DNA from 3 places in the Erwinia sp. AC075 genome. Region 1 is predicted to be linked to each of the others. Evidence: predicted binding sites of a transcription regulator. Region 1 holds the regulator's gene; each other region holds the start of a gene.

Evidence for each region. The regulator PhoB, encoded in region 1, activates phosphate uptake and scavenging genes when phosphate is short. The targets are predictions, from matches to a motif close to CTGTCATAAAACTGNCNNAT.
Region 2: a site for PhoB is predicted at 4,163-4,182, ahead of serA (phosphoglycerate dehydrogenase). Genes of this name have one in related genera too.
Region 3: a site for PhoB is predicted at 3,149-3,168, ahead of ugpB (sn-glycerol-3-phosphate ABC transporter substrate-binding protein UgpB). Genes of this name have one in related genera too.

Annotation. Positions count from the first base shown of each region.
Region 1 covers NZ_CEEDEU010000001.1:2,588,650-2,598,973, forward strand. Annotated here, with positions in the region: gene proY (proline-specific permease ProY) at 1-1,338, opposite strand, end outside; gene brnQ (branched-chain amino acid transport system II carrier protein) at 1,409-2,734, opposite strand; gene AC0IXH_RS12375 (cobalamin-independent methionine synthase II family protein) at 3,141-4,244, opposite strand; gene AC0IXH_RS12380 (PstS family phosphate ABC transporter substrate-binding protein) at 4,420-5,346, opposite strand; gene phoR (phosphate regulon sensor histidine kinase PhoR) at 5,365-6,678, opposite strand; gene phoB (phosphate response regulator transcription factor PhoB) at 6,702-7,391, opposite strand; gene sbcD (exonuclease subunit SbcD) at 7,591-8,814, shown strand; gene AC0IXH_RS12400 (AAA family ATPase) at 8,811-10,324, shown strand, end outside.
Region 2 covers NZ_CEEDEU010000001.1:4,821,858-4,832,181, forward strand. Annotated here, with positions in the region: gene mscS (small-conductance mechanosensitive channel MscS) at 1-567, shown strand, start outside; gene argO (arginine exporter ArgO) at 712-1,332, shown strand; gene AC0IXH_RS22430 (oxidative stress defense protein) at 1,519-2,244, shown strand; gene AC0IXH_RS22435 (LysR family transcriptional regulator ArgP) at 2,324-3,220, opposite strand; gene rpiA (ribose-5-phosphate isomerase RpiA) at 3,425-4,084, shown strand; gene serA (phosphoglycerate dehydrogenase) at 4,388-5,623, shown strand; gene AC0IXH_RS22450 (5-formyltetrahydrofolate cyclo-ligase) at 5,713-6,300, opposite strand; RNA gene ssrS (6S RNA) at 6,398-6,581, opposite strand; gene zapA (cell division protein ZapA) at 6,624-6,953, opposite strand; gene AC0IXH_RS22465 (YecA/YgfB family protein) at 7,125-7,703, shown strand; gene pepP (Xaa-Pro aminopeptidase) at 7,729-9,042, shown strand; gene ubiH (2-octaprenyl-6-methoxyphenyl hydroxylase) at 9,042-10,220, shown strand; gene ubiI (FAD-dependent 2-octaprenylphenol hydroxylase) at 10,234-10,324, shown strand, end outside.
Region 3 covers NZ_CEEDEU010000001.1:4,173,827-4,184,150, reverse strand. Annotated here, with positions in the region: gene ugpE (sn-glycerol-3-phosphate ABC transporter permease UgpE) at 1-737, opposite strand, end outside; gene ugpA (sn-glycerol-3-phosphate ABC transporter permease UgpA) at 734-1,621, opposite strand; gene ugpB (sn-glycerol-3-phosphate ABC transporter substrate-binding protein UgpB) at 1,743-3,062, opposite strand; gene livF (high-affinity branched-chain amino acid ABC transporter ATP-binding protein LivF) at 3,325-4,035, opposite strand; gene livG (high-affinity branched-chain amino acid ABC transporter ATP-binding protein LivG) at 4,037-4,804, opposite strand; gene AC0IXH_RS19540 (high-affinity branched-chain amino acid ABC transporter permease LivM) at 4,801-6,075, opposite strand; gene livH (high-affinity branched-chain amino acid ABC transporter permease LivH) at 6,072-6,998, opposite strand; gene AC0IXH_RS19530 (branched-chain amino acid ABC transporter substrate-binding protein) at 7,158-8,273, opposite strand; gene panM (aspartate 1-decarboxylase autocleavage activator PanM) at 8,661-9,056, shown strand; gene rpoH (RNA polymerase sigma factor RpoH) at 9,119-9,973, opposite strand; gene ftsX (permease-like cell division protein FtsX) at 10,236-10,324, opposite strand, start outside.

The DNA of each region.
Region 1 (10,324 bases):
CTTCACAAACTGCCAGCTCACCAGCAGCACCACCAGCCAGGCGACACCGACATACAGCGAAATTCGCGTATCCGGGAAGTAGCCAATCAGGCCGATGATAAAGACGAGGAACAGGATGCCTACGATGGCGGTAAAGATGCCGCCTGGCACGGCAAACTTCAACGCTTTCGCCTGCTCTTTGGTCAGCGAGCGGCGGAAACCAATCTGGGCGAAGAGGATCATAATCCACACCCAAACGGTGGCAAAGGTCGCCAGTGAGGCGATCACCAGGAACACTTTTTCCGGCATCAGGTAGTTCAGATAGACCGCCACCAGCATCGCCGCCATCATCACCAGCACCGTCACCCACGGAATGCCGCGACGGGAAACCGTAGCGAACATTTTCGGCGCGTGGCCCTGCTCGGCCATACCGTGCAGCATACGTCCGACGCCAAACACATCGCTGTTAATCGCCGACAGTGAGGCGGTGATCACCACAAAGTTCAGGATTGCCGCCGCGGCCGCAATGCCCATATGCTGGAAGGTCAGCACGAACGGGCTGCCGTTGGTGCCGACCTGGTTCCACGGGAAAATCGACATAATCACGAACAGCGTGCCGACGTAGAACACCAGAATACGCAGCGGAACGGTATTGATCGCTTTCGGGATCGAGGTTTCAGGATCTTTCGCTTCACCTGCGGTGATGCCGATGATCTCAATGCCGCCATAGGCAAACATCACAATCTGCAGTGACAGCACCATGCCAATCACCCCGTGGGCGAAGAAGCCGCCGTTGGTCCACAGATTATGGATGCCGGTCGGCTGACCGCCGTTGCCGATACCCCAGAAGATGATGCCGATACCGGCGACAATCATAATAATGATGGTCGCGACCTTGAACAGCGACAGCCAGAACTCCACTTCCCCGAACACTTTCACCGTGGCCATGTTAATGGCGCCGATAATCAGCACCACGCTCAGCACCCAGATCCAGTGCGGAACGTCCGGGAACCAGACGCCCATATAGATACCAAAGGCGGTGACATCGGCGATGGCGACAATCAGGATTTCAAAACAGTAGGTCCAGCCGGTGATATACCCGGCCAGCGGGCCAAGGTAGTCCTGCGCATAGCGCGAAAAGGAGCTGGCCTGAGGATTGTTGACGGACATTTCGCCGAGCGCGCGCATGATGATATACGCAATCGCGCCGCCGATAATATACGCGAGAATCACGCTCGGACCGGCCATTTTCATCGCGTCTGCCGAGCCATAGAACAGCCCGGTGCCGATTGCCGATCCCAATGCCATAAAACGAATGTGGCGGGTACTCAGTCCCTTTTTGAGCGTATTTTTTGTCATGTTTCGGGTTCTGCTTTCACTCTGACTGCGTCTTCTGCCGCACGGGCAACAGAAGACGCGGGGGTTAAGACTATTTCTGCTGCGCGCTGACCTGCTCACGACTGCCGGAGACGCGGTCATACACGGCCACCAGTACCAGCATGGCCAGCGATGGCGGCAACCAGGCCAGACCTTGTTCTGCCAGCGGCAGATGCTGGGCGAACGCCGGCAGCAAATCTTTCCAGCCGGTGGTTTTGATCGCATCAACAATGCCGAACAGCAGGCTGACCAGCATGGTTGGCGCAATAATGCGGGTGTTTTTGTTCCACCAGCTCAGGGTAAAGCTCAGCAGCACCAGCACGATGCACGGCGGATAAATTGCGGTCAGCACCGGAATGGAGATGGCAATCAAATGGCTCAGGCCGAGGTTAGACACCACCATTGAGAACAGACCCAGCACAAACACCAGCTGGCGATAGCTCAGCGGCAGGTACTGCTCAAAGAACTCGGCACAGGCACAGGTCAGGCCAACTGCCGTCACCATGCAGGCCACAAAGATCAGCGCGGCGAGGAACACGCTGCCCATGCCACCGAAGGTCTGCTGAACATAGGCGTGCAGGATAGCTGCGCCGTTGGCACCCTGATCAACGATAGCTGAACTGTTGGAACCCAGCTTGAACAGCGCCAGATACACCAGCGTCAGGCCGACACCGGCAATCAAACCGGCCAGTACGGTATAACGCGTCAGCAATTTCGCGTCACTGACGCCACGCGAACGCGCTGCGTTGACAATCACGATGCCGAACACCATTGCCCCCAGCGTATCCATGGTCAGGTAACCATTGACGAAGCCGCTGGAGAACGCCGCATGTTGATACGCCTCGGTCGCCGGGGCCAGGCCGCCAGCAGGCCAGATCAACGCCGCGATGCCCAATATCGCCAGCGCCACAATTTTCAGCGGCGCCAGGAAGTGGCCAACGGTGTCCAGCAGTTTGCCGGGATAAAGGGAAATGCCGATCACCAGCGAGAAGTAAATCAGGCTGTAGATAAACAGCGGCAGCCAGCCGTCACCGGTCAGTGGCGCGATGCCGACTTCAAACGAGACGGTTGCGGTACGCGGCGTGGCGAACAGCGGGCCAACGGCAAGGTAGCAAACGGTGGCCAGCACCAGTCCGGCTGCTTTGCCGATAGGCGTACTCAGCGCATCCACGCCGCCGCCGACACGGGCCAACGCAATGACGGTGATCACCGGCAGACCTACGGCAGTGAGCAGGAAGCCGAGGGCCGCAATCCAGACATGTTCACCAGACTGGATGCCGACCATAGGCGGGAAAATAATGTTACCTGCACCCACAAACAGCGCAAAGGTCATAAACCCCAGTGCCAGGATGTCTTTGGAAGTTAAACGATTCGTCATAAGCAGAAAATTAGCCCGTACTGGTGTTAAGTGAAGTCGCGATGTCAGCTTCATCACCCTGCCTGCACTAAAAACGCCAGAATTTCAGACCGATACAGGGCGATTGTCTGTCCTGTGGTCACTCTGGTAGCGGATTTGCGCTGATTTTAATCTGTTTACAGGGGGATAACGTAAAAACGGCGCTAAGTAAACCGTTTATAGGGCAGAAAGGCAAGGCGGGATCGGAAAAGCAGAGCGATATGTTGCAAAAAAAGAACCAGCCAGTGTATCGCTTCAGGTTATCGGCTGGATGCCTTACATGATTTGTATTTTATTTGTGCAACGCGGGGTTAATTTCTGCAGGGAATGGCCGGATGATGCACAAAAGGCGCGGAATTCCGCGCCTTTTACACAGGTTGATGCAGGGTTACCAGACGTCTTTGGCGATATCGACCACCAGACGCAGCTTCGCCCACTGCTGCTCTTCGGTCAGGCTGTTGCCCTCTTCAGTGGAGGCAAAGCCACACTGCGGGCTCAGGCAGATTTGATCGAGGCTGACAAACTGCGCCGCTTCGGCAATCCGCGCTTTCACCGTTTGCGGATTTTCCAGCTCACCGTTTTTAGTGGTGATCAGGCCCAGCACCACCTGCTGCTTGCCGGGTTTGATAAAGCGCAGAGGCTCGAAGCCGCCGGAACGCTCGTTATCATACTCCAGGAAGAAGGCATCAATATTCACGGTGCCGAACAGAATTTCTGCCACCGGCTCATAGCCGCCTTCGGAGATCCAGGTTGAACGGAAGTTGCCGCGACAGACATGCAGACCAATGGTCAGATCGTCCGGCTTGCCTTCGATGGCTTTATTCAGCACCTGCGCATAAATGCGCGCCAGCTGTTCTGGATCGTCGCCGCGCTCGCGGATCTGGCTTTTCTGATCTTCAGAACAGAGGTAAGCCCAGACGGTGTCGTCGAGCTGCAGGTAACGGCAGCCGGCCGCATAAAATGCGCTAATCGCGTCACGGTAGACGGTGGCCAGATCGTCGAAGTAGTCGTTAAGATCCGGGTAAACGTTGGCGTCGATCGCCTTACGGCCACCGCGGAAGTGCATCACGCTTGGGCTAGGAATGGTCATTTTCGCCACCGCGTCGCCGCTGATACTTTTCAGGTAGCGGAAGTCTTCCAGCATCGGATGGTTACCGAAGGCGATCTTGCCGGTGACACGGATACCGTGGGCTTTGGTCTGCACGCCGTTGAACTGGATGCCCTGCTCAGACTCATAGCGCTCAACGCCTTCCAGGCCATCGAAGAAGTCAAAGTGCCACCACGCGCGGCGCAATTCACCGTCGGTGACCACCTTCAGTCCACAGGCGCGCTGATGAGTGACCACATCACGAATGGCTTCATCTTCAATACGACGCAGGGCAACGGCATCAATCTCACCCTTCTGGAACTGCTCGCGCGCCTGTTTGATGGCGGCGGGACGAAGGAAGCTGCCTACCACTTCGGCACGATACTGAGCTGAATCTCTTTGCATGTTGTGTCACTCCTGACCTGCGCACACGCGCATAATTTACCGGTGAAATTATCACGAATCGTTATTCTTAGACTTCTGGATGTCTATATGTCCAGACGCAAGAGTGTCATGAGAGCGACGCTGGCGCAAACGAGGATAATTCATCAGACATGAAAAAAATTCATCTTGGCCGGTGTTAACGATCCTCAATCAGCGCACGCGCCTGACTGACCTGCTCTGGCGATAACGGCAGATATCCCGCCTGGGTGACCAGCGCCTGGCCGTCAGCGGATAACACGTGATGAAGAAACGCGGCGGTAAGAGGTTCCAGCGGCTTGCCGGGTGGTTTATTGACGTACAGGTACAGCTTGCGGGCGTAAGGATAACGGCCGCTGCGAATATTGGCCGCATCCGGCGCCACCCAGTTCTGGCCATCGCGGGACACCGGTAATGTCTTCACACCGCTGAGATGAATGCCCATGCTGGCATAGCCAATGGCATTCAGCGTGCCCGCCACGGCCTGCACCACCGCCGCAGAGCCGGGATATTCCCCGACATCATTGCGGAAATCGCCATTGCACAACGCCTGCTGCTTGAAAAAGCCCCAGGTGCCGGAAGCGGAATTGCGGCCAAAACGCTGCAAAGGACGGGACACCCAGCTTGGTTGAGTTAACTGCACATCGCCCCAGCGATCCACCGCGGAGAGCGCGCCACAGCGCCGGGTAACGGAAAAGATCGCATCGAGCTGCTGCGTATTCAGACCCTTGATCGGGTTGTCCTGATTGACCACCACCACCAGCGCATCCATCGCCACCGGCACGGCCAGCGGTGGATAGCCATAGCGGTCCTCGAACAGCTGGCGCTCAACCGCCTGCATCGGGCGACTCATTGCGCCAATCTGCGCCGCGCCGGCCGCCAGCGAGGTGGGTGCGGTAGAGGAACCAGCGGCCTGCACCTGCACATTTACGCCCGGAAACTGCCGGTTGAAGCTATCGCCCCACAGCGTCATTAAGCTGCCGAGGGTATCCGAGCCAACGCTGGTCAGGTTACCGGCCAGCATCCCCTCTTGTGCCTGGGTGGTCAGGCTGAAACAGGCCAGCAGCATCAGAAACAGCTTTTTCATCACAGGGTTCCGCTACGATCATCGAACCGCATTCTGTGCCAACTCGCTGCTGACAATCAACCTTGGTGGTAAGGAGAAGCTGAAACAGGTCTCTTTGCCAGGCTGGCTGGTGATGTCCAGCCGGGTGTTGTGGTGGCTGAGCGCATGCTTGACGATCGCCAGGCCAAGCCCGCTGCCGCCGGTTTGCCGCGAACGGGCCTTATCGACGCGGTAAAAGCGCTCGGTCAGCCGGGGAATATGCTCTTGTGCAATGCCCGGACCGTTATCCTTCACCTTAAATTGCGCGCCCTGTGGAGTTCTCAGCCAGCTGATATCGATGCGCGTGCCGGCCGGCGTGTGGTTAACCGAGTTGTACACCAGGTTTGAGATGGCGCTGCGCAGCTGTTCATCATTGCCATACACCCGCAAATCCGCGTCCATCGTGAAGTGAATCTCGTGCCGGCCCTGGCTCAGGGTTTCCGCTTCACGCTGCAGCAGACGCAGCATCATCGGCACGTCGACTTTTTCCTGCAGATCCAGCGCCGGTGCGGCTTCAATCCGCGACAGGGTCAGCAACTGTTTCACCAGGCCGTCCATGCGGCGGGTCTGCTCCTGCATGGTGTGCAGGGCCTTGTCACGCAGCGGGCCTTCCATCACCGAATCGTTCATCATCTCCAGATAGCCCTGCAGCACCGTTAACGGCGTGCGTAGCTCATGGCTGACGTTAGCGAAGAAGTTGCGCCGGGCACCCTCAAGCTGATGCATCTGCGTCACATCACGGGCCACCAGCAGCCATTGCCCTTCCGAGTAGGGCATTACGCGGAATTCCAGCTGACGATTGCTGTTCAGCACCAGCGTCAGCGGTCGGGTAAAATCGCGCTGCCGCACATAGCGGGTAAACTCGGGATAGCGCAGCAGGTTAAGGATGTTCTGACCATTGTCTTCCGGCCAGCGCAGTCCCAGCATCTGTTGCGCCAGGCCGTTACACCAGAAAATGGTGCCCTCTTCTGTGGTCAATACCACCGCATCAGGTAAGGATTCGGCGCCACTGCGAAAGCGTTTGATCAGATGGCCCAGCTCACGCCGACGCCGGCGATTTCTCGCCTGCATCTGGTAAAGGCCATAAAAGAGAGGTTCCCAGCTGCCGCGCCCCGCCGGTGGCGTCATGCTGCGGTCAATCCACAGCCAGTGGGATAAACGAAGTAAATTAGCGAAATGCCAGCCCAAAACGGCTAACACCGATACCAGTAGCAGCCAGGGCAGGTAGCCCACCAGCAGCCCCAAAATCAGGGCCGGAAGGCAGGCGAGCACCACTTCCAGCAACAATCTCTTCCAGGAGAGGCGTTCCAACACGGTGAAGACTCCAGTGCGAACGATCAGTAACGTGCAGAGAAACGGTAACCTGTTCCGCGAACCGTCTGCACCATGCGATCGTGCCCGGTCAGTTCCAGCGCTTTACGTAAGCGGCGAATATGAACGTCAACGGTACGATCTTCGACGTACACGTTAGTGCCCCAGACATGATTAAGCAACTGCTCACGGCTGTAAACCCGCTCAGGATGGGTCATAAAGAAATGCAGCAGCTTGTATTCCGTCGGCCCCATTTCCAGCGGCTGGGTGTCTGACATCACGCGATGAGACGAAGGATCCAGGCTCAGTCCCTGCATCTCAATCACTTCTTCCACCGCCATTGGCGAGATCCTGCGCATCACCGCTTTAATCCGCGCCACCAACTCTTTCGGCGAAAACGGCTTGGTAATATAGTCGTCAGCCCCCACTTCCAGACCGCGAACGCGATCTTCTTCTTCACCGCGCGCCGTCAGCATCATCACCGGAATGTCGCGGGTCATCGCTTCACGCTTTAAATGCTTGATAAACTGAATGCCTGAACCACCCGGGAGCATCCAGTCCAACAGGATCAAATCAGGCCAGGGTTCGATAAGCAAATTGACCGCACTGTCATAATCTTCCGCTTCTATCGGTTGATAGTCATTTTGCTCCAGCACGAAACACAACATCTCACGGATTGGGGCTTCATCTTCGACTACCAGAATACGCTTAGCCATTATTGCTCCTGCTACTGTGACGGAATGTCACTGGATTTGCGGCGTCATTATGCGTCAGTTTTATGACAGTTTTATGAAAAAAGCACGGCCCGGGCCGCCGTTTAATAACACTTTTGTGAAGGTTACAGTCATTCAGACTGGGGTTTTACGCGTTGCTGTTTATAATCGTCGACTCTGCCTTGCGCCTTAAAGGGATCTCATGCGAATTATCCACACGTCAGACTGGCATCTGGGCCAATTTTTTTACACCAAAAGCCGCGCCCCGGAACATCAGGCTTTTACAGACTGGCTGCTGGCTCAGGCGGTGGAACATCAGGTAGATGCCATTATCATCGCGGGGGATATCTTCGACACCGGTTCGCCGCCCAGCTATGCGCGCGAGCTGTATAACCGTTTCGTGGTCAACCTCCAGCAAACCGGCTGTCAGCTGGTGGTGCTGGGTGGCAATCATGATTCCGTCGCCACGCTGAATGAATCGCGTGAGCTGCTGGCCTGTCTCAACACCCGGGTGATCGCCGCGGCCAGTGACGATATCGCCCAGCAGGTGGTGATCCTGAATAAGCGCAATGGCGAACCTGGCGCGGTCCTGTGCGCCATTCCCTTCCTTCGCCCGCGTGACATCACCGTCAGCCAGGCCGGTCAGTCTGGCCATGAGAAGCAGCAGACCCTGCTGGAGGCCATCACCCAGCATTACGATCGCTGCTGGCAGGCGGCGCAGGCCGAGCGGCAAAGGCTGGATTTACCGTTGCCGATTATTGCTACCGGCCATCTGACCACCGTCGGCGTGACCAAAAGTGATGCGGTACGCGATATCTATATCGGCACGCTGGATGCTTTTCCGGCCCAGGCATTTCCCCCGGCGGATTACATCGCGCTCGGCCATATCCACCGCGCGCAGCGCATCGCCAACACGGAGCATATTCGCTACAGCGGCTCCCCGATTCCGCTCAGTTTTGACGAGTTGGGCAAAGACAAAAGCGTGTTTCTGGTCGACTTTGCCGACGGCAAGCTGAGCCAGGTTGAAACGCTCTCCGTCCCGCTGTTTCAGCCGATGCAGATGATCAAAGGCTCGCTGGAGGAGATTGAGCAGCAGCTGGCCGCGATTGCGCCGCGTGAAGATGGCAAGCCGGTGTGGCTGGATATCGAGATTTCCACCCAGGCGTGGCTGAACGACCTTCAGCGGCGTATTCAGGAACTGACCCAGGAAATGCCGGTAGAGGTGGTGCTGTTGCGCCGCAGCCGCGAGCAACGGGAACAGGTTATCGACCGGCAAAACAATGAAACCCTCAGCGAACTCAGCGCGCAGGAGGTGTTTAGCCGCCGTCTGGCGCTGGAAGAAAATGAACAGCCTGAACGGCTGGCGCGGGCGACGGCGCTGTTCACCCTGACGCTGGCAGAAATTGATGATGAGGTGCAACCGTGAAAATCCTGACGCTGCGGTTCAAAAACCTCAACTCGCTTAAAGGCGAATGGAAGATAGATTTTACCGCCGAGCCCTTTGCCAGCAACGGTTTGTTTGCCATTACCGGCCCGACCGGCGCGGGAAAAACCACCCTGCTGGATGCCATCTGCCTGGCGCTGTACCACGAGACGTCGCGGCTGGGGAAACTCTCGCAGACGCAGAACGATTTGATGACCCGCGACACCTCAGAATGTCTGGCCGAGGTTGAATTTGAAGTGAAAGGCGTGGCCTGGCGGGCATTCTGGAGCCAGAACCGCGCACGCGGCGCGGTGGATGGCAATTTGCAGGCCCCGCGCGTCGAGCTGGCCCGCTGTGATGACAACAAAATCGTCGCCGATAAGGTGAAAGACAAGCTGGATATGCTGACGGCGCTGACCGGGCTGGATTTCGAGCGCTTTACCAAATCGATGATGCTGTCGCAAGGGCAGTTTGCCGCCTTTCTGAATGCCGATGCCAACAGCCGGGCAGAGCTGCTGGAAGAGCTGACCGGCACCGAAATCTACGGTCGCCTGTCCGCCAACGTCTTTGAACGGCATAAAAACGCCAAAGTGGCGCTGGATACGCTGCGTGCGCAGGCCAGCGGCATGGCGCTACTCGACGAAGAGCAACTGCAGCTGCTAACAACCCAGTTAGAGCAGTTGGTGTCGGATGAGCAGGTACTCACTTCGCAACATCAGCAGCACAGCCTTTTATGGCAATGGCAGCAGCAATATCACGCGGCCTTGCAGGCGCTGAAAGCGGCCGAAGACGATCATCAGCAGGCCGAAAGCGCCTGGCAACATGACAGCGGCGAGCTGGCGCGTCTGGTTCAGGCCGAACCGGCAGAAAAACTGCGCCCGCTCTGGCAACAACGCGAACAGTATCAGCAGGATGCGCATCAGCTCAGCATCCAGCTGCAGAACCTGTCCCAGCAAAAGGATCGGGCTCAGCAGCAGCTGACCGGCTTAACCCAGCAGCTGAAAGCGGCCGATGAGGCACGGCAACAGCATGAAGCGCATCGCCAGCAGCAGGAAACGGTGATTACCGACAGGGTGCTGCCGCTGGATAACCGCATCGCCACGCTGGACCAGCAAAACCAGCTGCTCGAAAAAGAGGTCAGTGAGTACCAACAATCTCTTAATCGTCGGCAGGATGCCCTGCAGCAGAACCAGAAATCCCAGGCTGAGAAGCAACTTCAGCAGCAGCAAACCCGCCAATGGCAGCAGGCACATCCGCACTTTTCCGGCTGGGGTGCCTCCCTTCCCCTGTGGCGCGTGCGCTTTGAGCAGCAGCATCAGAGCGAACTGGCGCTGACTGCACTGCAGGCACGCAGTGCACAACAGGCCGCTCAGGTGGTTCAGCAGGAACAGCATTACACCGCGCTCGATCGGCAGATACAGCCTCAGCAACAGCAGCTGGAACAGGCCAAAACCCGCTGTGATGAAGCTGAAAAATTGCATCACCAGCGTCAGCTGCAGCATCCGGAAGATCG
Region 2 (10,324 bases), 2.2 Mb from region 1:
AACCTGGCGGCCGGCGTGCTGCTGGTTACCTTCCGTCCGTTCCGTACCGGTGAATTCATTGATATCGGTGTAATGGGGACGGTGCAGAGCGTGCAGATCTTCTCTACCACCCTGAAAACCGCCGACGGCAAAATTGTCGTGGTGCCAAACGGTAAAATCATCGCCGGGAATATTGTTAACTTCTCGCGGGAGCCGGTGCGCCGTAATGAATTCATTATTGGCGTTGCTTACGATGCCGACGTTGATCAGGTGATCAAGCTGCTGCAGGAAGTGGTTGATGCCGAGCCTCGCGTGCTGCGCGATATGGGCATCCAGATTGGCCTGAATGAACTGGCCGCCTCTTCAGTGAACTTCGTGGTGCGCTGCTGGAGTAATGCCGGTGACCTGCAGAACGTCTACTGGGATCTGATGAAGAACTTCAAGCGCACGCTGGACGCGCATCAGATTGGTATTCCTTATCCGCAGATGGACGTTCACCTGCATCAGGTGAAGTCCGCTGAAGATCAGCAGGCTGAAGCCAAAACCGCGACGCCAGAGGTGGCGCCGTCGTTACCTAAACCAGAGTAATCAGTAAGTTAAAGGCGAGCCACGGTTCGCCTTTCTTGCCTTAACGTTATTAGAAAAACTGATATAACATTAGTTTATTCCATTTCCTCTAATGAACCTTCCGCTATACACTCGCCTGCAATTATTCAGGACGAGGTGTTTCCCGTGTTTTCAATCTTCTTTCAGGGCATGGCTCTGGGTGCTGCGTTAATCCTGCCGTTAGGGCCACAAAATGCGCTGGTGTTAAATCAGGGCGTGCGTCGTCAATATCATCTGATGACCGCCGGACTCTGTACCCTGAGCGACATCGTCCTGATTTGCGCCGGAGTGTTTGGCGGCAGTGCCTTGCTGACCCAATCGCCACTGCTGCTCAATCTGGTGACCTGGGGCGGCGTGCTTTTCCTGCTGTGGTACGGCTGGGGAGCATTGCGTACCGCGTTCAGCGGCAACATTGACCTCTCTTCCTCCGCCGCGATGAAGCAGGGACGCTGGCGGATTGTCGCCACCATGATGGCCGTGACCTGGCTGAATCCGCATGTCTATATCGATACCTTTGTGGTGCTCGGCAGTCTGGGCGGACAGCTTCCGGCGGAAGCCCGCAGCTGGTTTGCGTTGGGCTCGGTTACCGCATCAATCCTGTGGTTCTTTGGCCTGGCGTCACTCGCCGCCTGGCTGTCACCGCTGCTGAATACGGCGAAAGCCCAACGCATCATCAATGCGCTGGTTGGGGTTATGATGTGGGGCATTGCGTTAAAGCTGGCGCTGCAGGCAACAGGTTTCCAGTAATTGTCTGATGGGGATGATTTCCGTCACAAGGAACTCACTCCAGGAATTAAGGTCATAGCCTGATACCCGAAAACGCAATAACATATGCCAGCTTGTTGCGTTTTAACGGAACATTTCTCTGGCGGTGAGGCAATTTTCCCCGTCAGTAAACCTTGATGTGACTGAAATACCCCACGGAGGAACCCAGTGAAGCTTACTAAATTGGCCCTGGCCGCAATGATTGGATTTGGAACCGTACCGGCTCTGGCGCTGGCAGATGAGCTGCCGAATGGCCCACACGTTGTGACGTCTGGCCAGTCCAGTGTTGAAGCCACACCGGATATCGCTACGCTGGCTATTGAAGTCAGCATTTCGGCGAAAGATGCCGCTGCAGCCAAGACTCAGGCCGATACGCGAGTCGCGCAGTACTTTGATTTCCTGCAAAAAAATGGCATTGAGAAGAAAGATATTGATGCCGCTAACCTGCGTACCCAGCCAGAATATGACTACACCAAAGAAGGCAAAGCGGTGCTGAAAGGCTACCGTGCGGTGCGTCAGGTGCAGGTGACTCTGCGTCAGTTAGATAAGCTGAACGAGCTGCTGGACGGTGCGCTGAAGTCTGGCCTGAACGAAATCCGCTCCGTTGAGCTGGGCGTGGCCCATCCGGATGAGTACCGCAACAAGGCGCGTCAGGCCGCGATTCAGGACGCGACGCAGCAGGCAGGCGAGCTGGCGAAAGGCTTTAATACCAAGCTGGGCCCGGTTTACAGCATCCGTTATCACGTTGCTAACTACCAGCCAATGCCGGTCGCGCGCATGTATAAAATGGCCGATGCCGCACCGATGACCTCTGCGGCGGAAACCTATGAAAAGCAGAGCATTCACTTCGACGATCAGGTTGATGTGGTGTTTGAACTGCAGCGTAACCCGTAATCGCAAAAAGGGCGTTGTCGGTGACAACGCCCGGTGCAGGCTGCATTCAGGGCTCCCAACGGGAGCCTTTTTTTATGGCCTATTCCGGCTGACGCAGGACGCGATGGCCGTGAGCGATCAACGCATCGGTGACCTTGCGCATCAGGCGGCTTTCTGGCGCGAAGCGGTGCCAGTAAAGCATCCGGCGCTGGAACAGGCCCGGCGTTAAGTCAATCAGCTCGCCTTCTGCCAGCTCGCGCTCAATCTGCAGGTGCGGGATCATACAGCAGGTGGTGCCCTGACGCGCCAGCTGCACAAACGCTTCCGACGAGTTAACGATATGGCAGGGCACGCTGCCCGGCGACAGGTCAAAGTTCTGCTGTAAAAAGGCCTGATGCATATCATCCAGATGGTCGAAGGCCACCGCGGGCGCTTTCAGCAGGGCAGAGCGGGTCACGCCATTCGGGAAATAACGCGCGGCAAATTCCTTCGAGCCGACAAACAGATAATCCAGCGCGCCGAGCTGATCCACCAGGCAGCTTGGCAGAGGCTGAGGTTGAATACTCACTGCCCCAACCACTTCGCCACGACGCAGGCGTTCCTGCGTGCGGCTTTCATCTTCCACCTGCAGGTTCAGACGCACCGGAGAGTCGGTTAATACGGTTTTCAGCGCGGGCAGCAGCCAGGTTGCCAGACTGTCGGCGTTTATTGCCAGCGACAGCAGCAATGGCGTGGTGCCGCTGTTCTCATCGCCCAGCCACTCCTCTTCCAGCAGTTCAACCTGGTGCAGTAACGCCAGCAGCTTTTGCCCTTGCTCGGTTGGGCGTGGCGGCACGGTACGCACCAGCAGCGGCTGGCCGAACATGTTCTCCAACTGCTTGATTCGTTGTGAGACTGCCGACTGGGTAATGCAAAGCTTTTGTGCTGCGCGTTCGAAGCCGCGCTCGCGAATCACTGCATCCAGCGCCTGAAGCGTGCGATAATCCGGGCGTTTCATAGTGGGTGATAACTCTCTTTCAGGTGTGGAAACTGCACTATGCCATATTTTTGTCACTTTGCCCTGGGCAAAGGCGACATTATCCCGCTTCAGGTTTGTGGCCTGGCTTCCAAAGTGCCAACAAAGCCCGCGTGAAGGCAGTCATTTCCATCGGGTTGTTTTATACTAGCGCCACACTGTAGCTGTACGGAATCTAAACTTACCATGACACAGGATGAACTGAAAAAGGCCGTAGGTTGGGCAGCGCTGGACTACGTTACCCCGGGCACCATTGTCGGTGTGGGAACGGGTTCCACGGCCGCTCACTTTATCGATGCATTGGGCTCGATCAAACACCAGATTGACGGTGCGGTCTCCAGCTCTGAGGCTTCAACAGAGAAGCTGAAAAGCCTGGGTATTCAGGTGTTCGACCTCAACGAAATTGATTCCCTGTCGGTCTACGTCGATGGCGCTGATGAGATCAACGGCATGATGCAGATGATCAAAGGCGGTGGCGCGGCGCTGACGCGGGAGAAAATCATCTCTGCGGTGGCGGATAAGTTTGTCTGTATCGCGGATGAGTCTAAACAGGTTGATGTGTTGGGCGGTTTCCCGCTGCCGGTGGAAGTGATCCCGATGGCCCGCAGTTTTGTGGCGCGTGAACTGGTGAAGCTGGGCGGCCTGCCGGAATACCGTCAGCATGTGCTGACCGATAACGGCAACATTATTCTCGACGTGCATAATCTGAAAATTCTTGACCCGATTGCGCTGGAGAAAGCGATTAATGCGCTGCCAGGCGTGGTCACGGTGGGGCTGTTTGCTGCACGCTGTGCCGACGTTGCGCTGATTGGTACCGCCAACGGTGTGAAGACCATAGTAAAATGATCTTACCGGCGCCGCCCCGGCGTCGGTTATTTTCTGATAAAAAACATCTTTTCTGAACCCGATGAAATTTGGTGACTTATGTCACATAACTTTCATGCGCAGGCGTATCCTGCTAATCCTTTTCACCATTCCCCGATTATCTGCCAAATTGTGCTGCCTTGCCTGTTAGCCGTGCTGGCATCCAGGCAATCGTTTGTATTGCCGCAGCCGTAAATTTTGATATTTTGGCAGAAGGCTATCTTATACCCGGATGTAGATAGGGGTAAGCTGGCACTTCTGAAGTCGCAAAAATAGGGTCGGGAAATGGCAAAAGTATCACTGGAGAAAGACAAGATTAAGTTCCTGTTGGTGGAAGGCGTCCACCAGAGCGCGGTCGAGAATTTGCGCGCATCAGGGTACACCAACATCGAATTTCATAAAGGCGCGCTGGACAGCGACGCTCTGAAAGAGTCCATTCGCGACGCGCACTTTATCGGTATCCGCTCGCGCACCAACCTCACCGAAGACATTTTCGCTGCGGCGGAAAAACTGGTGGCGGTAGGCTGCTTCTGTATCGGAACCAACCAGGTTGATCTGACTGCTGCTGGCAGCCGTGGCATCCCGGTATTTAATGCACCTTTCTCCAATACCCGATCCGTTGCTGAGCTGGTCATCGGCGAGCTGCTGTTAATGCTGCGCGGCGTGCCTGCCGCGAACGCCAAAGCACACCGTGGCATCTGGAACAAACTGGCCGTGGGTTCTTTTGAAGCCCGTGGTAAGAAGCTGGGCATCATCGGCTACGGCCATATCGGCATGCAGCTGGGCGTGCTGGCGGAAAGCCTGGGTATGCACGTGTTCTTCTATGATATCGAGAGCAAGCTGCCGCTGGGTAACGCCACGCAGGTTCGCCATCTGTCTGACCTGCTGAATATGAGTGATGTCGTCAGCCTGCATGTACCAGAGACGCTCTCAACGCAGAACATGATGGGCGCAGAAGAGCTGGCGATGATGAAGCCAGGCTCACTGCTGATTAACGCCTCACGCGGCACCGTGGTCGATATTCCTGCCCTGTGTAAAGTGCTGGCGGACAAGCATCTGGCGGGCGCGGCAATTGACGTGTTCCCGGAAGAACCTGCGACCAACAGCGATCCGTTCCTGTCGCCGCTGTGCGAGTTTGATAACGTGATCCTGACGCCACACATCGGTGGATCAACGCAGGAAGCGCAGGAAAATATCGGTATCGAAGTGGCCGGCAAGCTGGCTAAGTACTCGGATAACGGTTCAACGCTGTCTGCGGTTAACTTCCCGGAAGTCTCTCTGCCGATGCATGGCGACCAGAGCCGTTTGCTGCACATCCACGAGAACCGTCCCGGCGTGCTGACCGCAATCAACAACATCTTTGCAGACCAGGGCGTCAACATCGCCGCACAGTACCTGCAAACTACCCCACAGATGGGTTATGTGGTGATTGATGTCGATGCACCGCAGGATGTGGCGGACAAAGCGCTGCAGCTGATGAAAGCCATTCCGGGCACCATCCGTGCTCGTCTGCTGTACTGATTAAGCTGGCGGGTTAACGCCCGCTCCAGTAATCACCCTAAAAAAAGCCCCGGCAATTGCCCGGGGCTTTTTTTTATAGCGATTCAGCCTTACCACTGCCAGATTTTCGACGGCGTGATCATCGCCGGGAGCGGCACATCCCACTCTGCAACGGGCAGATCATCAACCCGCTGGCAATCATGCCCAAGACCGACGGGTAAAAATCCGTGCTGCTGCCAATTTTGCAGCGTGCGGTCGTAAAAACCCCCGCCCATCCCCAGCCGTTGTCCCTGCTTATCAAAGGCCACTAACGGCACCAACAGCACATCCAGCTCGCTAAGCGTGGCCAGATTGCGGATATCCAACGGCGGCTCAGGAATACGCAGCCGGTTGGGTGTAAGCGTCGTGTGCTCGTCATAACGAATAAACAACAGCTGGCCTTCGGAGAACGGATGGAGCACCGGCAGGTACACCTGTTGCTTGTGCTGCCAGAGTTTGGCAATCAGCGGACGGGTATTCAGCTCACCGTCGAAAGAGAGAAACAGGGCGATTTTTTTGGCTTGTTGTATCGGAGCAAAATTAAGCGCGCGTTCGGCGGCTTGCACGGCGGCGAGCTGTTGCTGCTCGGGTGTCAGCGCCCGACGGAGGTGACGAACATGGGTGCGGATATCCTGGCGATCGAGAAGATTCAGGTTCATAGCTCACCGTGTAGTAAGACTGGACAGGGGTAAACTCAGAAATCACACGCTGGGTGTTGGACAGGAACGTACCAGAAAGGAACTACTGTAAAGAAGTGGAATCTCCGAGATGCCGCCGCAGGCTGTAACCCTTGAACCCTTGGTTCAAGGTGAGACTGCCGTCGTAACCATCAGGCTTCTCGGACGAACCGAGCTTGCACACAGGTTACAGAGCGTCAGACTCTGATGGTATTAAATATCGGCTCAGGGGACTGGCCCGCTTGCAAACATCTCAGAGAAATTTTGTACTTCACCGTCACTCTAACACAGATAACGATGAGGTGTTATTCGAACTTACTGCCGGTCCGGTCCGTAATGCGACCCTGTTCAAGCAACGCCTGTTCAATGGTCTGTTGCAGCATCCGGATGCGCTGCTCCATGTTACTGGCATAGTCGCGGGTTTTCAATTTCTCCGCAGCCAGCTCATGGCAAATATTGAGTGCAGCGATAAATACCAGCTGCTCTGTGTTAGTGACTCTAGTGCGAACTTTTAAATCTTGCAACCGTTGATTAAGGTCTTCGGCAGCCATATTCAGCGCATCTTGCTGTTCAGGCGGACAATTTACTCTTAACGAACGACCAAAAATTTGAATATCTACGGGTTGAGCAGACATGCCACCATCCTGACTGATTACTTCGCCGCCAATCTCCCTTACCGCTCAATGGGTTGGGAGGGGCGCAACTATAACTACGCCTTATAGAAGAAACAACCCCTTTTCTGGAATCGTTGAGGCACCTGGTGGTAGCATAACACGAACTTATCCAGCCAACGATGACCAAAACGTATGTCACTATCAAACACAATGCCGGGCTATGATGCGCTGGCTTCAGCACTGACGCAGCAGGGCGTAGGGATGACACCTGCCGAAATGCACGGTTTACTCAGCGGGATGATCTGTGGCGGCACGCAGGACAGCAGCTGGCAAACCCTGGTTCATGAGCTGACCAACGAAGGCATGGCGTTTTCCCAGTCGCTGGCCTTGCCGCTGCAACAGCTGCATGAAGCCATCGGAAATACGCTTGCGGAAGAGGGCTTCCTGTTCCAGCTCTATCTGCCAGAAGATGATGACATCACCGTGTTCGATCGCGCCGATGCGCTGGCGGGTTGGGTGAACCACTTCCTGCTGGGTTTGGGCGTTTCCCAGCCTAAACTGGACAAGGTGAAAGGCGAGACCGGCGAAGCGATCGACGATCTACGCACCATTGCTCAGCTTGGCTATGATGAAGACGAAGATCAGGAAGAGCTTGAGCAGTCACTGGAAGAGGTGATCGAGTACGTTCGCGTTGCGGCGTTACTCTGCCACGATACCTTCACCCATGTGCTGCCAACCGCTGTGGAAGTACAAAAACCGACCCTGCACTAAGCGGGCGCACACTCAGGAGAAGTTGATGACCCAGCAAGAATTTTTACGTCGACGCGCTGCATTGCTCAGCAAAATGGCGCCGGCCAGCGCCGCGGTGATTTTCGCTGCGCCGGAAGCCACGCGCAGCAACGACAGTGAATATCCTTATCGCCAGAACAGCGATTTCTGGTACTTCACCGGCTTTAACGAACCCGAAGCCGTGCTGGTGCTCATCAAAAGCGACGAGAGCCACAATCACAGCGTGCTGTTTAATCGCGTGCGTGACCTGACCGCAGAAATCTGGTTTGGCCGCCGTCTGGGCCAGGATGCCGCACCCGAGAAGCTCTCTGTCGATCGCGCGCTGCCTTACGACCATATCGGCGAGCAGTTGCCGCTGCTGCTGAACGGGCTGGACGTGGTGTATCACGCGCAGGGACTTTACCCTGAGGCCGATTCGCTGGTCTTCGCGGCGCTGGACAAGTTGCGTCGCGGCTCGCGCCAGAACCTGACGGCGCCTGCTACGATCACCGACTGGCGTCCTGTGGTGCATGAAATGCGCCTGTTTAAATCTGCGGAAGAGCAGGCTGTGTTGCGCGAAGCGGGCCGCATCAGCGCGCTGGCACATACGCGCGCCATGCAGAAATGCCGCCCTGGCATGTATGAATACCAGCTTGAAGGTGAGATCCAGCACGAATTCAACCAGCATGGCGCACGCTTCCCGTCCTACAACACCATTGTTGGCGCCGGTGAAAACGGCTGCATCCTGCACTACACCGAAAATGAGTGCCAGATGCGCGATGGCGATCTGGTGCTGATCGATGCCGGTTGTGAACTGAAAGGCTATGCCGGCGATATCACGCGTACCTTCCCGGTCAACGGCAAGTTCACCGCACCTCAGCGCGCGATTTACGACATCGTGCTGGAATCATTAAACACCTCGCTGGAACTGTTCCGTCCCGGCACCAGCATCCGTGAAGTGAATGCGGTCGTGGTGCGCATCATGGTGACCGGGCTGGTGAAGCTGGGCGTGATGAAAGGCGATATCGATACGCTGATCGAAGAGCAGGCCCATCGCCAGTTCTTTATGCACGGACTGAGCCACTGGCTGGGGCTGGACGTGCATGACGTCGGCGTGTACGGCAACGATCGCGACCGCACGCTTGAGCCAGGCATGGTGATCACCATCGAGCCGGGTCTGTACATCGCGCCGGATGCGGATGTGCCTGCCGAATATCGCGGCATCGGCATTCGCATCGAGGACGACATCATTATCACCGCTGAAGGTAACGAAAACCTGACGGCGACGGTGGTGAAAGAGGCGGACGAGATCGAAGCGTTGATGGCGGCAGCGAAAGCCTGATGAGCATCGTAATTGCAGGCGGAGGAATGGCGGGAGCCACGCTGGCGCTGGCCATTTCTCATCTGACGCAGGGACAGGTGCCGGTCACGCTGGTGGAAGCCACCGAACCCGCCAGCCTATCCCATCCTGGTTTTGATGGCCGGGCGATTGCGCTGGCGGCGGGAACCTGTCAGCAGCTGGCGGCCATTAATCTTTGGCCGTACTTGAAGGATTGCGCCACCGCCATCACCCATGTTCACGTCAGCGATCGCGGCCATGCCAGTTTTGTCTCGCTGGATGCTGCCGACCATGGCATTTCTGCGTTGGGTCAGGTGGTTGAGCTGCACGATATCGGCCAGCGGCTGTTTACGCTGCTGAAGAAGGCGCCCGGCGTGCGCGTATGTTGCCCGGCAAAAGTTACCGGGCTGGTGCGCAATCAGCAAGATGTGCAGGTGACGCTCAGCAATGGCGAAACCTTGCCGGCTCAGCTGCTGGTGGCGGCCGACGGCTCGCGCTCCTCGGTGGCGGCGTCCTGCGGCGTGCAGTGGCAGTCGCAGGATTATCAACAGGTGGCGGTAATCGCCAACGTGGCAACTCAACAACCCCATCTGGGCCGGGCTTATGAGCGCTTTACCGAGCATGGCCCGTTAGCGTTATTGCCGATGTCTGCGGGCAGAAGTTCGCTGGTGTGGTGCCATCCGCTGGACGATAAAGCCCGAATCGATGGCTGGAGCGATCGGCAGTTTATTCACCAGCTTCAGCAGGCGTTTGGCTGGCGCTTAGGCCGCATTACCCAGGTCGGGCAGCGTCACAGCTATCCGCTGCAGCTGCAGGCTGCCTCTCAGCATGTTTCACACCGGCTGGCGCTGGTTGGCAATGCCGCGCAAACGCTGCATCCGATCGCCGGTCAGGGATTTAATTTAGGGCTGCGTGACGTGATGTCGCTTGCCGAAACGGTAGCGGCAAGCTGGCGCGCTGGCGAAGATGTGGGAAGTTATGCCACGCTGCAGCGCTATCAGCAGCGCCGACAGCCGGATGCCGCGGCGACCATTGGCATTACCGACACGCTGGTCAGGTTGTTTGCTAACCGCTATACACCGCTGGTGGCAGGAAGGAGTCTTGGCCTGATGGCGATGGACTCGCTGCCGCTGGTGCGTAATTTGCTCGCCGAGCGCACGTTAGGCTGGGTTGAGCGCTAAGGAGAAAGCAGTAATGCAAACCTATGATGTTATCGTCGCAGGCGGCGGTATGGTTGGACTGGCGGTCGCCTGTGGCCTGCAGGGCAGCGGGATGAAAATCGCGG
Region 3 (10,324 bases), 1.6 Mb from region 1:
TGGGTCGAGCCGTCACCGTTGCCAATCATGCTGCGGATACCGGCGACGGCGGTGCCAAGGTCCGCTTCGCTGATGATCAGCAGCGGCCACATATACTGGTTCCAGCCGTAGATAAAGGTGATCACAAACAGCGCCGCCAGGTTAGTTTTCGACAGCGGCAGCACGATGTCCCAGAAGAAGCGCATCGGGCTGGCACCATCAATTCGCGCCGCTTCAATCAGCTCGTCCGGCAGGGTCATAAAGAACTGGCGGAACAGGAAGGTGGCGGTGGCGGAAGCCATCAGCGGCAGCGTCAGCCCGCTGTAGCTGTCGAGCATATTCAGGTTGGAAATCACCTCGACGGTCGGGAAGATCCTCACCTCAACCGGCAGCATCAGGGTGATAAAAATCATCCAGAAGAACAGCCCGCGCAGCGGGAAGCGGAACCACACCAGCGCAAAGGCGGAGAGGATCGACACGGTGATTTTCCCCAGCGTAATGCTCAGCGCCATGATCGCGCTGTTCATCAGCATCACGCCAAAGGGCGCGCTGTTCTGCGCCACGCCGTGCTGCCAGATGTTGGCAATGTTATCCAGCAAATGCCGGCCGGGGATCAGCGTCATCGGCACCTGGAACACTTCACTGTTGCTCAGGGTGGCGGCAACAAAGGCCACATACAGCGGGAACAGCACGGTGAGGATCCCCAGTCCCAACATGATATGGCTGAACATCGTCAGCCCTGGTCGGTTCTCTATCATTGGTAGCGCACCCTTTTCTCGACGTAGCGGAACTGGATCACCGTCAGAATAATCACCAGCACCATCAGCACCACCGACTGGGCGGAAGAGGAAGAGAGGTCGAGTCCGGCAAAACCTTCGCGGTAAATTTTATAAATCAGCGTGGTGGTCGACTGCACCGGGCCACCGCCGGTGGCGGCGTCAATCACCGGGAAGGTGTCGAAGAAGGCATACACCACATTCACCACCACTAAAAAGAAGCCGACCGGGGTGATCAGCGGCAGAGATAACTGGAAAAAGCGCCGGACCGGACCCGCGCCATCAATGGCGGCGGCTTCCGTCAGCGATTTTGGAATGGACTGCAGCGCGGCAAAGAAGAACAGGAAGTTGTAGCTCATCTGCTGCCAGATCGAGGCCAGCACCACCAGGAACATCGCCTGGCCGCTGTTTTGCGCATGGTTCCAGTCATAGCCGAGGTAACGCAGGAAATGGGTAATCAGCCCCAGACCCGGACTGAACAGGAACATCCACAACACCGCGGCGACGGCGGGCGCCACGGCGTAAGGCAGTAAAAACAGCGTCTGGTAGAAGCGCTTCAGGCGCAGGACATGGTCGACCAGCGCGGCAAAAAACAGCGAGACCACCAGTCCGATGACCGTCACCAGCCCGCTGAAAATCAGCGTGGTCAGAAAAGAGTCGAGGTAATACTCGTCGCCGATCAGGCGCCTGAAGTTTTCCATGCCGACAAAGGTGCTGGAAAGGCCGAACGGATCGACGCTTTGCACCGAATACCACAGGGCTTCACCGGCGGGCCAGAGGAAGAAGATCACGGTGATCAGCAGCTGAGGCAGCACCAGTAAATAGGGCAGCCAGCGCGAGCGAAAAACGGGACGGGAAGAAGACATAGCGTCGTCCAATATGAGGAGTAAGGGGCCGCGTTCACTACCCTCAACGCGGCCCTGAAAACGGGTTCAGGAGCGCATCCAGCCGGGAATTGGACTGAATGCGGCCCCTGTGGGCGAAGCGTTACTGCTTAGCCGTCTGCTCAAAGCGACGCAGCAGCAGATTGCCACGGGTCACCGCGTTATCCAGCGCCGCCTGCGGCGTTTTCTTACCGGTCCAGACGCCTTCCAGCTCTTCGTCGACAACGGTACGGATCTGCGGCATGTTGCCCAGACGCATCCCTTTGGTGAACGCTAACGGTGGCTTGTTCAACATCTGACGCGTGGCGATGTCCGCGCCGGGGTTTTTATCGTAGAACCCTTGTTTGCGGGTCAGCTCATAGGCAGCGGTGGTGATCGGCAGGTAGCCTGTTTTCTGGTGCCATTCAGCGGCGATATCCGGCTGTGCCAGGAAGGCCATAAACTCGGCCACGCCTTTGTAGGTGCTGGCGTCTTTGCCTTTCATCACCCACAGGCTCGCGCCGCCGATGATGGCGTTCTGCGGGGCGTCAGGGACGGTGGCGTCGTACGGCATCATGCCGACGCCGTAGTTAAATTTGGCGTAATGACGGATATCCGCCAGCGAGCCTGAAGACGCGGTGGTGATGCCACAATCGCCGTTGTAGAACTTGGCGGTGGATTCATCTTTACGGCCGAAGTAGGTGAAATCGCCCTTCTTGTTCATATCTTCCAGCATCTGGATATGACGAACCTGCGTCGGCTTGTTGAATTCCAGCACGGTATCGGTGCCGTCAAAACCGTTGTTTTGGGTGGCGACCGGCAGTGCATGCCAGGCGCTGAAGTTCTCAATCTGTATCCATCCCTGCCAGCCACTGGCGTAGCCACAGGTCATGCCCGCTTTACGCAGCGCAGCGGCGTCCTTTTCCAGATCCTGCCAGGTTTTCGGCGGCTGATCCGGGTTCAGACCGGCTTTTTTGAAGGCGTCTTTGTTGTAATACAGCACCGGCGTCGAGCTGTTAAACGGCTGAGAAATCAGGTGGCCGCTGGCGTCGCTGTAGTAGCCCGCCACGGTCGGCACGAACTGCTTCTCATCGAAGGCCACGCCGGCGTTTTTGAACACATCGTAGACCGGCACGATCGCTTTAGAGGCCATCATGGTGGCGGTACCCACTTCGTAAACCTGCAAAATAGCCGGCGCTTTGCCTGAACGCACGGCGGCAATCCCGGCCGCCAGGCTCTGTTCGTAGTTGCCTTTGTAGGTCGGCACGATTTTGTAATCTGGGTGAGATTCATTAAAGCGTTGTGCCAGAGAATTTACTTCCACACCCAGTTCGCCTTCCATCGAGTGCCAGAAAGGGATCTCGGTGGCAGCCAGTGCGTGACCGCTGAAGGTCAGTCCCAGTACCATGCAAAGTGCGGTTTTACGAAATGAGAACGATGTCATATCGGTATCCTGTGCCCGGAGTCAATCGCGCGATATCGCGCATTCTTATTGTTCGGGAAGTAACATGACACGGGAAAATGACGGAAAGATAACGGGTTTATGACGGAAAGGTGACAGGCAGGTGACGCACGAGGCGAGTGAATTACCGCCTTTTTTGCGCTGACGGGCACAAAAAAGGGCGGGAAAAATCCCGCCCTGTCACCCCGACTTCGCCCGCAGGCTGTGGGCCTGACGGCCTTGCAACCGCCGGGTTTACAACACATTAGCCGCCGAGATAGGCGCTGCGCACCGCTTCGTTCGCCAGCAAGGCGTCGCCGGTATCCTCCAGCACCACATGGCCGTTTTCTAACACATAACCGCGATCGGCCAGCTTCAGCGCCTGGTTAGCGTTCTGCTCCACCAGGAAGATGGTCATCCCTTCCTGACGCAGCTGCTCGATGGTGTCGAATATCTGCTGGATAATGATCGGCGCCAGGCCTAACGAGGGCTCATCCAGCAGCAGCAGGCGCGGCTGGCTCATCAACGCCCGGCCAATCGCCAGCATCTGTTGCTCACCGCCGGACATGGTGCCGGCACGCTGAACGCGGCGCTCGTACAGGCGTGGGAACAGCTCATATACGCGCTTGATGCGGGTCTGATACTGCTGACGCTCGGCGAAAAAGCCGCCCATCGCCAGGTTCTCTTCCACCGTCATCCGTGAAAACACGCGGCGCCCTTCCGGCACAATCGCAATGGCTTCACGCATGATGCGCGCGGTTTGCCATTCGGTGATCGCTTTACCGTCGAAGGTAATCGATCCCTGCGTCGCGCGCGGCTCACCACACAAGGTGCCGAGGATGGTGGTTTTGCCCGCGCCGTTAGCCCCAATCAGGGTGACAATCTCGCCCTGATTGATATGCAGACTGACGTTATGCAACGCCTGAATTTTGCCGTAATGGGCGCTGACGTTATCGAGAGAGAGCATCGGATTCATATCAGGCTTCTCCCAGATAGGCACGGATCACGTCCGGATTGTTGCGGATCTGTTCCGGCGTGCCGTTTGCCAGCGGCGTGCCCTGGTTCACTACATAAATGCGGTCAGAAATGCCCATAACCAGTTTCATATCATGTTCAATCAACAGTACCGAGACGTTGTGCTGGCTGCGCAGTTCGGCAATCAGCTCATCAAGCTCGTGGGTTTCTTTCGGGTTCAGGCCGGCGGCTGGCTCATCCAGCATCAGGATTTCCGGCCGGGTGACCATACAGCGGGCGATTTCCAGACGACGCTGCTGACCGTAGGCCAGGTTGCCCGCCTGACGGTTGGCCATTTCCAGCAGCCCCACGCGATCCAGCCAGGTGGCGGCACGATCCAGCGCGTCGCTTTCGGCTTTACGGAAGGCCGGCGTTTTCAGCAAACCGGCAAAAACGCCGCTTTTCAGATGCTGATGCTGCGCCACCAACAGGTTCTCGATCACCGTCATTTCGCGGAACAAACGCACGTGCTGGAAAGTACGGACAATGCCCATCCGGGCAATTTTTTGCCCCGGCTGGCCCGCGATATCCTTGTCGCGCAGCATGATGCTGCCGCCCGTCGGCCGGTAGAAACCGGTCAGACAGTTAAAGACGGTGGTTTTCCCGGCGCCGTTCGGGCCGATTAATGACACGATCTCCTGCGGGCGCAGCTCCAGCTCAACGTTATTTACGGCGAGCAGGCCGCCAAAGCGCATCATCAGGCCTTTTACGGCCAACAAAGGCTGTGTCATGGCTGCTCTCCTTTTTCTACCGTCTTCAACTTCAGATGCGGACGCTTCATCGGCAGCAGACCCTGTGGCCGCCAGATCATCATCAGCACCATCAGACCGCCGAGCACCAGCATGCTGTACTCATTCAAATCACGCATCAGCTCGCGGGAAACCACCAGCAGCACCGCGGCGAGGATCACCGCAAACTGCGATCCCATGCCACCCAGTACCACAATTGCCAGCACGAACGCCGACTCGGCAAAGGTGAACGATTCCGGGCTGACAAAGCCCTGGCGTGCGGCAAACAGGCTACCGGCAAAGCCGGCAAAGGCCGCACTGATGGTGAAGGCGGTCAGCTTGATGCGCGTTGGGCTCAGGCCCAGCGAGCGGCAGGCAATTTCGTCTTCACGCAGCGCTTCCCAGGCCCGTCCCAGCGGCATCCGCAGCAGGCGGTTAATCACAAACAGCGTGATGATCACCAGCAGCAACGCCACCATATACAGGAAGATAATGCGGTCGCTGGGATCGTACTTCAGGCCAAAGAAGTTATGGAAGGTGTCCCATCCGCCGTCGCGCACGCTGCGGTTAAACTCCAGACCAAACAGCGACGGTTTTGGGATCTGGCTGATGCCGTTCGGGCCACCGGTAATTTCGGTGTTGTTCAGCAGCAGAATACGCACGATTTCGCCGAAACCGAGCGTCACAATCGCCAGATAGTCACCGCGCAGCCGCAACACCGGGAAGCCGAGCAGCAGGCCAAACATCGCCGCCACCAAACCGGCCAGCGGCAGGCACTCCCAGAAGCTCAGACCGTAGTAGTGATTCAGCAAGGCAAAGGTATAGGCGCCCACGGCATAGAATCCGCCGTAGCCCAGCACCAGCAGACCGGAAAGGCCGACCACCACGTTCAGGCCAAGCCCGAGCATCACGTAGATCAGCGTCAGCGTGGCGATATCCACCGTGCCGCGTGAGACGATAAATGGCCAGGCCACGGCGGCAATGATCATTACCAGCAGCACCAGCTTTTGCTTCGGCGTGGAGCCGTCAATACCCGGCAGAACCATCGCCGGGCCGGAGATTTTTTTCAGGCTTTTTTGCAGCAAAGGACGCAGCAGCTGGAACAGGAACACCACCGCCGCGCCCAGTGCAATCCAGTTCCAGCGGACGCGACCGGCGTTATTCACCACCAGATGCGTGCCGTCGAGGTCGAGGCGCATGCCCATAAAGAAGGCCGCCAGCAGCACCAGCATCAGCGCGGAGGCAACGGCGTTAACCAGGTTGAGATGTTTCATACTTTCTCAACCTCCGGACGACCGAGAATACCGGTAGGCATTACCAGCAGCACCACAATCAGCAGCGCAAAAGAGACCACATCTTTGTATTCGGTGCTGAGATAAGCAGAGGTCAGCGCTTCGGCGATGCCGAGGATCAGGCCGCCCAGCATCGCGCCAGGAATACTGCCGATGCCGCCAAGGACAGCAGCGGTAAACGCCTTCATCCCCGCCATAAAGCCAATGTACGGATTAATCACGCCGTAGAACTGGCCGAGCAACACGCCGGCAACCGCCGCCATGGCCGCGCCGATAACAAAGGTCAGCGAGATAACACGGTCGGTGTTAATGCCCAGCAGGCTGGCCATTTTCAGGTCTTCAGCACAGGCGCGACAGGCGCGTCCCATGCGGGAATAGCGGATAAACAGCGTCAGCGCCAGCATCGACAGGAAGGTCACCACCCAGATCACCACCTGCATGGTGGAGATAGTGGCGGAGAAGCCGTTGCTCTCGCCCAGCGTCCACTGCCCGGTGATCAGGCTTGGCAACGCAAGATCGCGGGAGCCTTGCGTCAGGCTGACGTAGTTTTGTAAGAAGATCGACATCCCGATGGCCGAGATCAGCGCGATCAGGCGCTTGGAGGATCGCACCGGCTTATAGGCCACGCGCTCAATGCTCCAGCCGTAGGCGCTGGCAATCACAATCGCGACGATAAAGCCGGCACCGATCAGCATCCAGCTGACATCGATGCCCATCATCATCAGGGCCGCAATCACAATAAAGGAGACGTAGCTGCCGATCATATAGACCTCGCCATGGGCGAAGTTGATCATGCCGATAATGCCGTAGACCATGGTGTAACCAATGGCTATCAGCGCGTAGGTGCTGCCCAACGTTACGCCGTTGAACATTTGCTGCAGGAAATAGAGAAACTGCTCGGACATACCTTGCTACCTTACTTCTTTCCGCACGGGCGGAGAGAATGGAAAAAAACGCCCGGGAACCCTCACCAGACGTTTACTGTTACCGACGACCTGTTCGGTCGTCTTCACCGCTGTCAGCCTTCCCCGGACAGCCCCTGCCGCCGGGAAAGTATGGCTGATTTATTTCACTGCGGTAGAAGAACCGTCCGCGTGCCATTTGAAGATGCCGAATTCAAAGCCTTTCAGATCGCCCTTCTCATCCCAGTTCAGGTCGCCCATCACCGTTGGCACCGCTGCGCCTTCCTTCAGATTTTTAGCGATATCGGCTGGCTCAGCACTTTTGCTGCGCTCCATCCCGGTGGTCAGCGCCTGCAGTGCTGCGTAGGTGGTCCAGACGAATGGGCCGGTTGAATCCAGCTTCTTCGCTTTCAGCGCATCAACAATCGGTTTGTTAGCTGGCACCTGGTCGTAACGCTTCGGCAAGGTCACCAGCATGCCTTCAGACGCAGCACCTGCGATGTTAGACAGCGAGGAGTTGCCCACGCCTTCTGGTCCCATAAACTGGGTCTTCAGGCCGGCAGCACGTGCCTGACGCAGCATCTGGCCCATCTCCGGGTAGTAACCGCCAAAGTAGACGAAGTCGACGTTCTCTTTCTTCAGGCGTGCCACCAGCGTGGAGAAATCTTTGTCGCCCGCGGTGATACCTTCAAACATCACCACGTTGCCGCCTGATTTTTTCAGGCTGGCCTGCACGGAACGCGCCAGGCCTTCACCGTACTGCTGCTTGTCATGGATGACCGCGATGCGCTGAGGCTTGATCTCTTTCAGGATATAGGTGGCGGCAGTTGGGCCCTGGTCGGAATCCAGACCGGTGGTACGCATGATCATCTTGTAACCACGGGTGGTCAGATCGGCGTTGGTTGCCGCCGGGGTGATCATCAGCACACCTTCATCTTCATAGATGTCGGAAGCAGGCTGAGTAGAAGACGAGCAGAGGTGGCCAATAACATAACGGATACCGTCATTGATCACTTTGTTGGCAACGGCCACCGCCTGTTTTGGATCGCAGGCATCGTCATATTCCACGCCAACCAGTTTGTCACCGTTCACGCCGCCTTTGGCATTGATGTCAGCGATCGCCTGCTTGGCACCGGTGAACTCCATATCACCATACTGCGCTACCGGGCCGGACATCGCGCCAACAATGGCCACTTTAATGTCTTTTGCCATGGCCGCGTGGCTCATCGCCAGTGCCACACAACCTGCCAGAAACGCGCTACCTTTACTGATTTTCATCCGTACTACCCCATCTGTTGTGATTGCTGTTTTATTGCCGCTGGATCCCAGATAAAACGCTGAAGAAAGAGAGAGTTATCGAAATACGCGGCGATTTTTATAAATAAGGCTTTAATTTTCAGGTTATTAAACAGGAATATTCTGCTGTAAATCAACTGACACATTCAGAAATACCCAGGTCCCGCAGGATAAAACACTGGTGGCAACGGTGGCTTTTTCAGCAAAATGGCAGTCTTTTATGCTGATTAATAGTTCAGCGATAAGCTTTCACGCTGGGTTAACGCGTCGCACCAAACAGAATACTCCGTTTTCGCTGGGGAAAAGTTAAGCGCCCTTCTTTGGCTAAATTCGCTACAATATGCCTTTCGTACTCGTTCGGTATTCGTCATGAAACTGACCATCATCAGATTGCAAAATTTCACCGATCAGGATCGCCTGGATCTGGCGAAAATCTGGCCAGAGGCTGACCTTGTTGCCCTTGAAGCGTCGCTGGATGAACATCAGCAGGTTTGGGCCGCCAAATTCAATGACCGCCTGCTGGCGGCAGTCCACGCCTCCATCGCCGGCACGCAGGGCGAGCTAAAGGATTTCATGGTGCGTGAGGTGACGCGCCGACGCGGCGTGGGCAGTTACTTACTGAATGATTTGCTGGCGCAGAATCCGGGGATCGTGCAGTGGTGGATTGCGGACCGTCAGGTTGAGGATCGTGAGGTGATGGCTGCGTTTATGCGCCAGGCCGGCTTTATTGCTCAGGTCGGCGGCTGGGGCTTTCTGGCGCAATAACGGGCGGACTGACAAAAACAAAAAGGGCGACCGAAGTCGCCCTTTTTTTGTTACCGCATGGATTACGCTTCGATAGCGACACGCAGTTTTTTCATCGCGTTCTTTTCCAGCTGACGCACACGCTCTGCTGAAACGCCGTATTGATCGGCGAGCTCCTGCAGCGTGGTTTTGTTGTCATCGTCCAGCCAGCGGGCACGGATGATATTCTGGCTACGCTCATCAAGACCCTGCATCGCATCGCTGAGTTTATCAGCCGCGTGGGATTCCCAGTTATCTTCCTCAATGCCATCGGCAAAGTCAGACGACTTATCCTGCAGGTAGAGCATAGGCGCCATTGAGCGGCCTTCACCTTCATCATCCGGTGTCGGATCGAAGGTCATGTCCTGGGCCGCCATACGCGACTCCATCTCCAGCACGTCTTTGCTGGTGACGCCCAGTTCACGGGCAACCATTTCCACTTCTTCCTGGTTGAACCAGCCTAAACGCTGCTTGGCTTTACGCAGGTTAAAGAACAGCTTGCGCTGTGCTTTAGTGGTGGCGACCTTCACGATACGCCAGTTACGCAGGACGTATTCGTGGATCTCAGCTTTAATCCAGTGCACCGCAAAGGAGACCAGACGCACGCCGACTTCCGGGTTAAAGCGGCGAACCGCTTTCATCAGGCCGATGTTACCTTCCTGAATCAGGTCAGCCTGCGGCAGACCGTAGCCCGAATAGTTACGAGCGACATGAACAACAAAGCGCAGGTGAGACAGGATCAGCGTTTTAGCTGCTTCCAGATCGCCCTGGTAATGCAGCCGTTCAGCCAACGCTTTTTCCTCTTCTGCCGTCAGCATAGGCCAGACATTGGCGGCCCGGATGTAAGAATCCAGGTTGCCTAAAGGAGCAATAGCTAAAGTTTGCATTTCTTTGGTCATTCAAACCCTCTCTGTATTTAACAATAATGCCGCGCAATTCCCTGCACAGTCCACAAGAGTACGTGAACGGCAGCCAGAATTAAAAGCAATCTGTGCTACTTCGACGTCAAAGTTATCCACAAGTTCACAATCGTCGGTGAATAAATTACACACCGTCTGGGCAGGAAGAGTATAGCAGGAGGAAGTGACAAACTGATGACTTCCTCTGAAGCACATTACTCATGCAACAGAGGAAGATTATAACAAAAAACGTGTAAAGGGGTTACTGCGGCGTAAAACGACGTAAATGTTGTACGGTCGCCAGCCAGGCGGCTATCCAGCCAATCATCGCCGACACCAGCAGCAACAGCA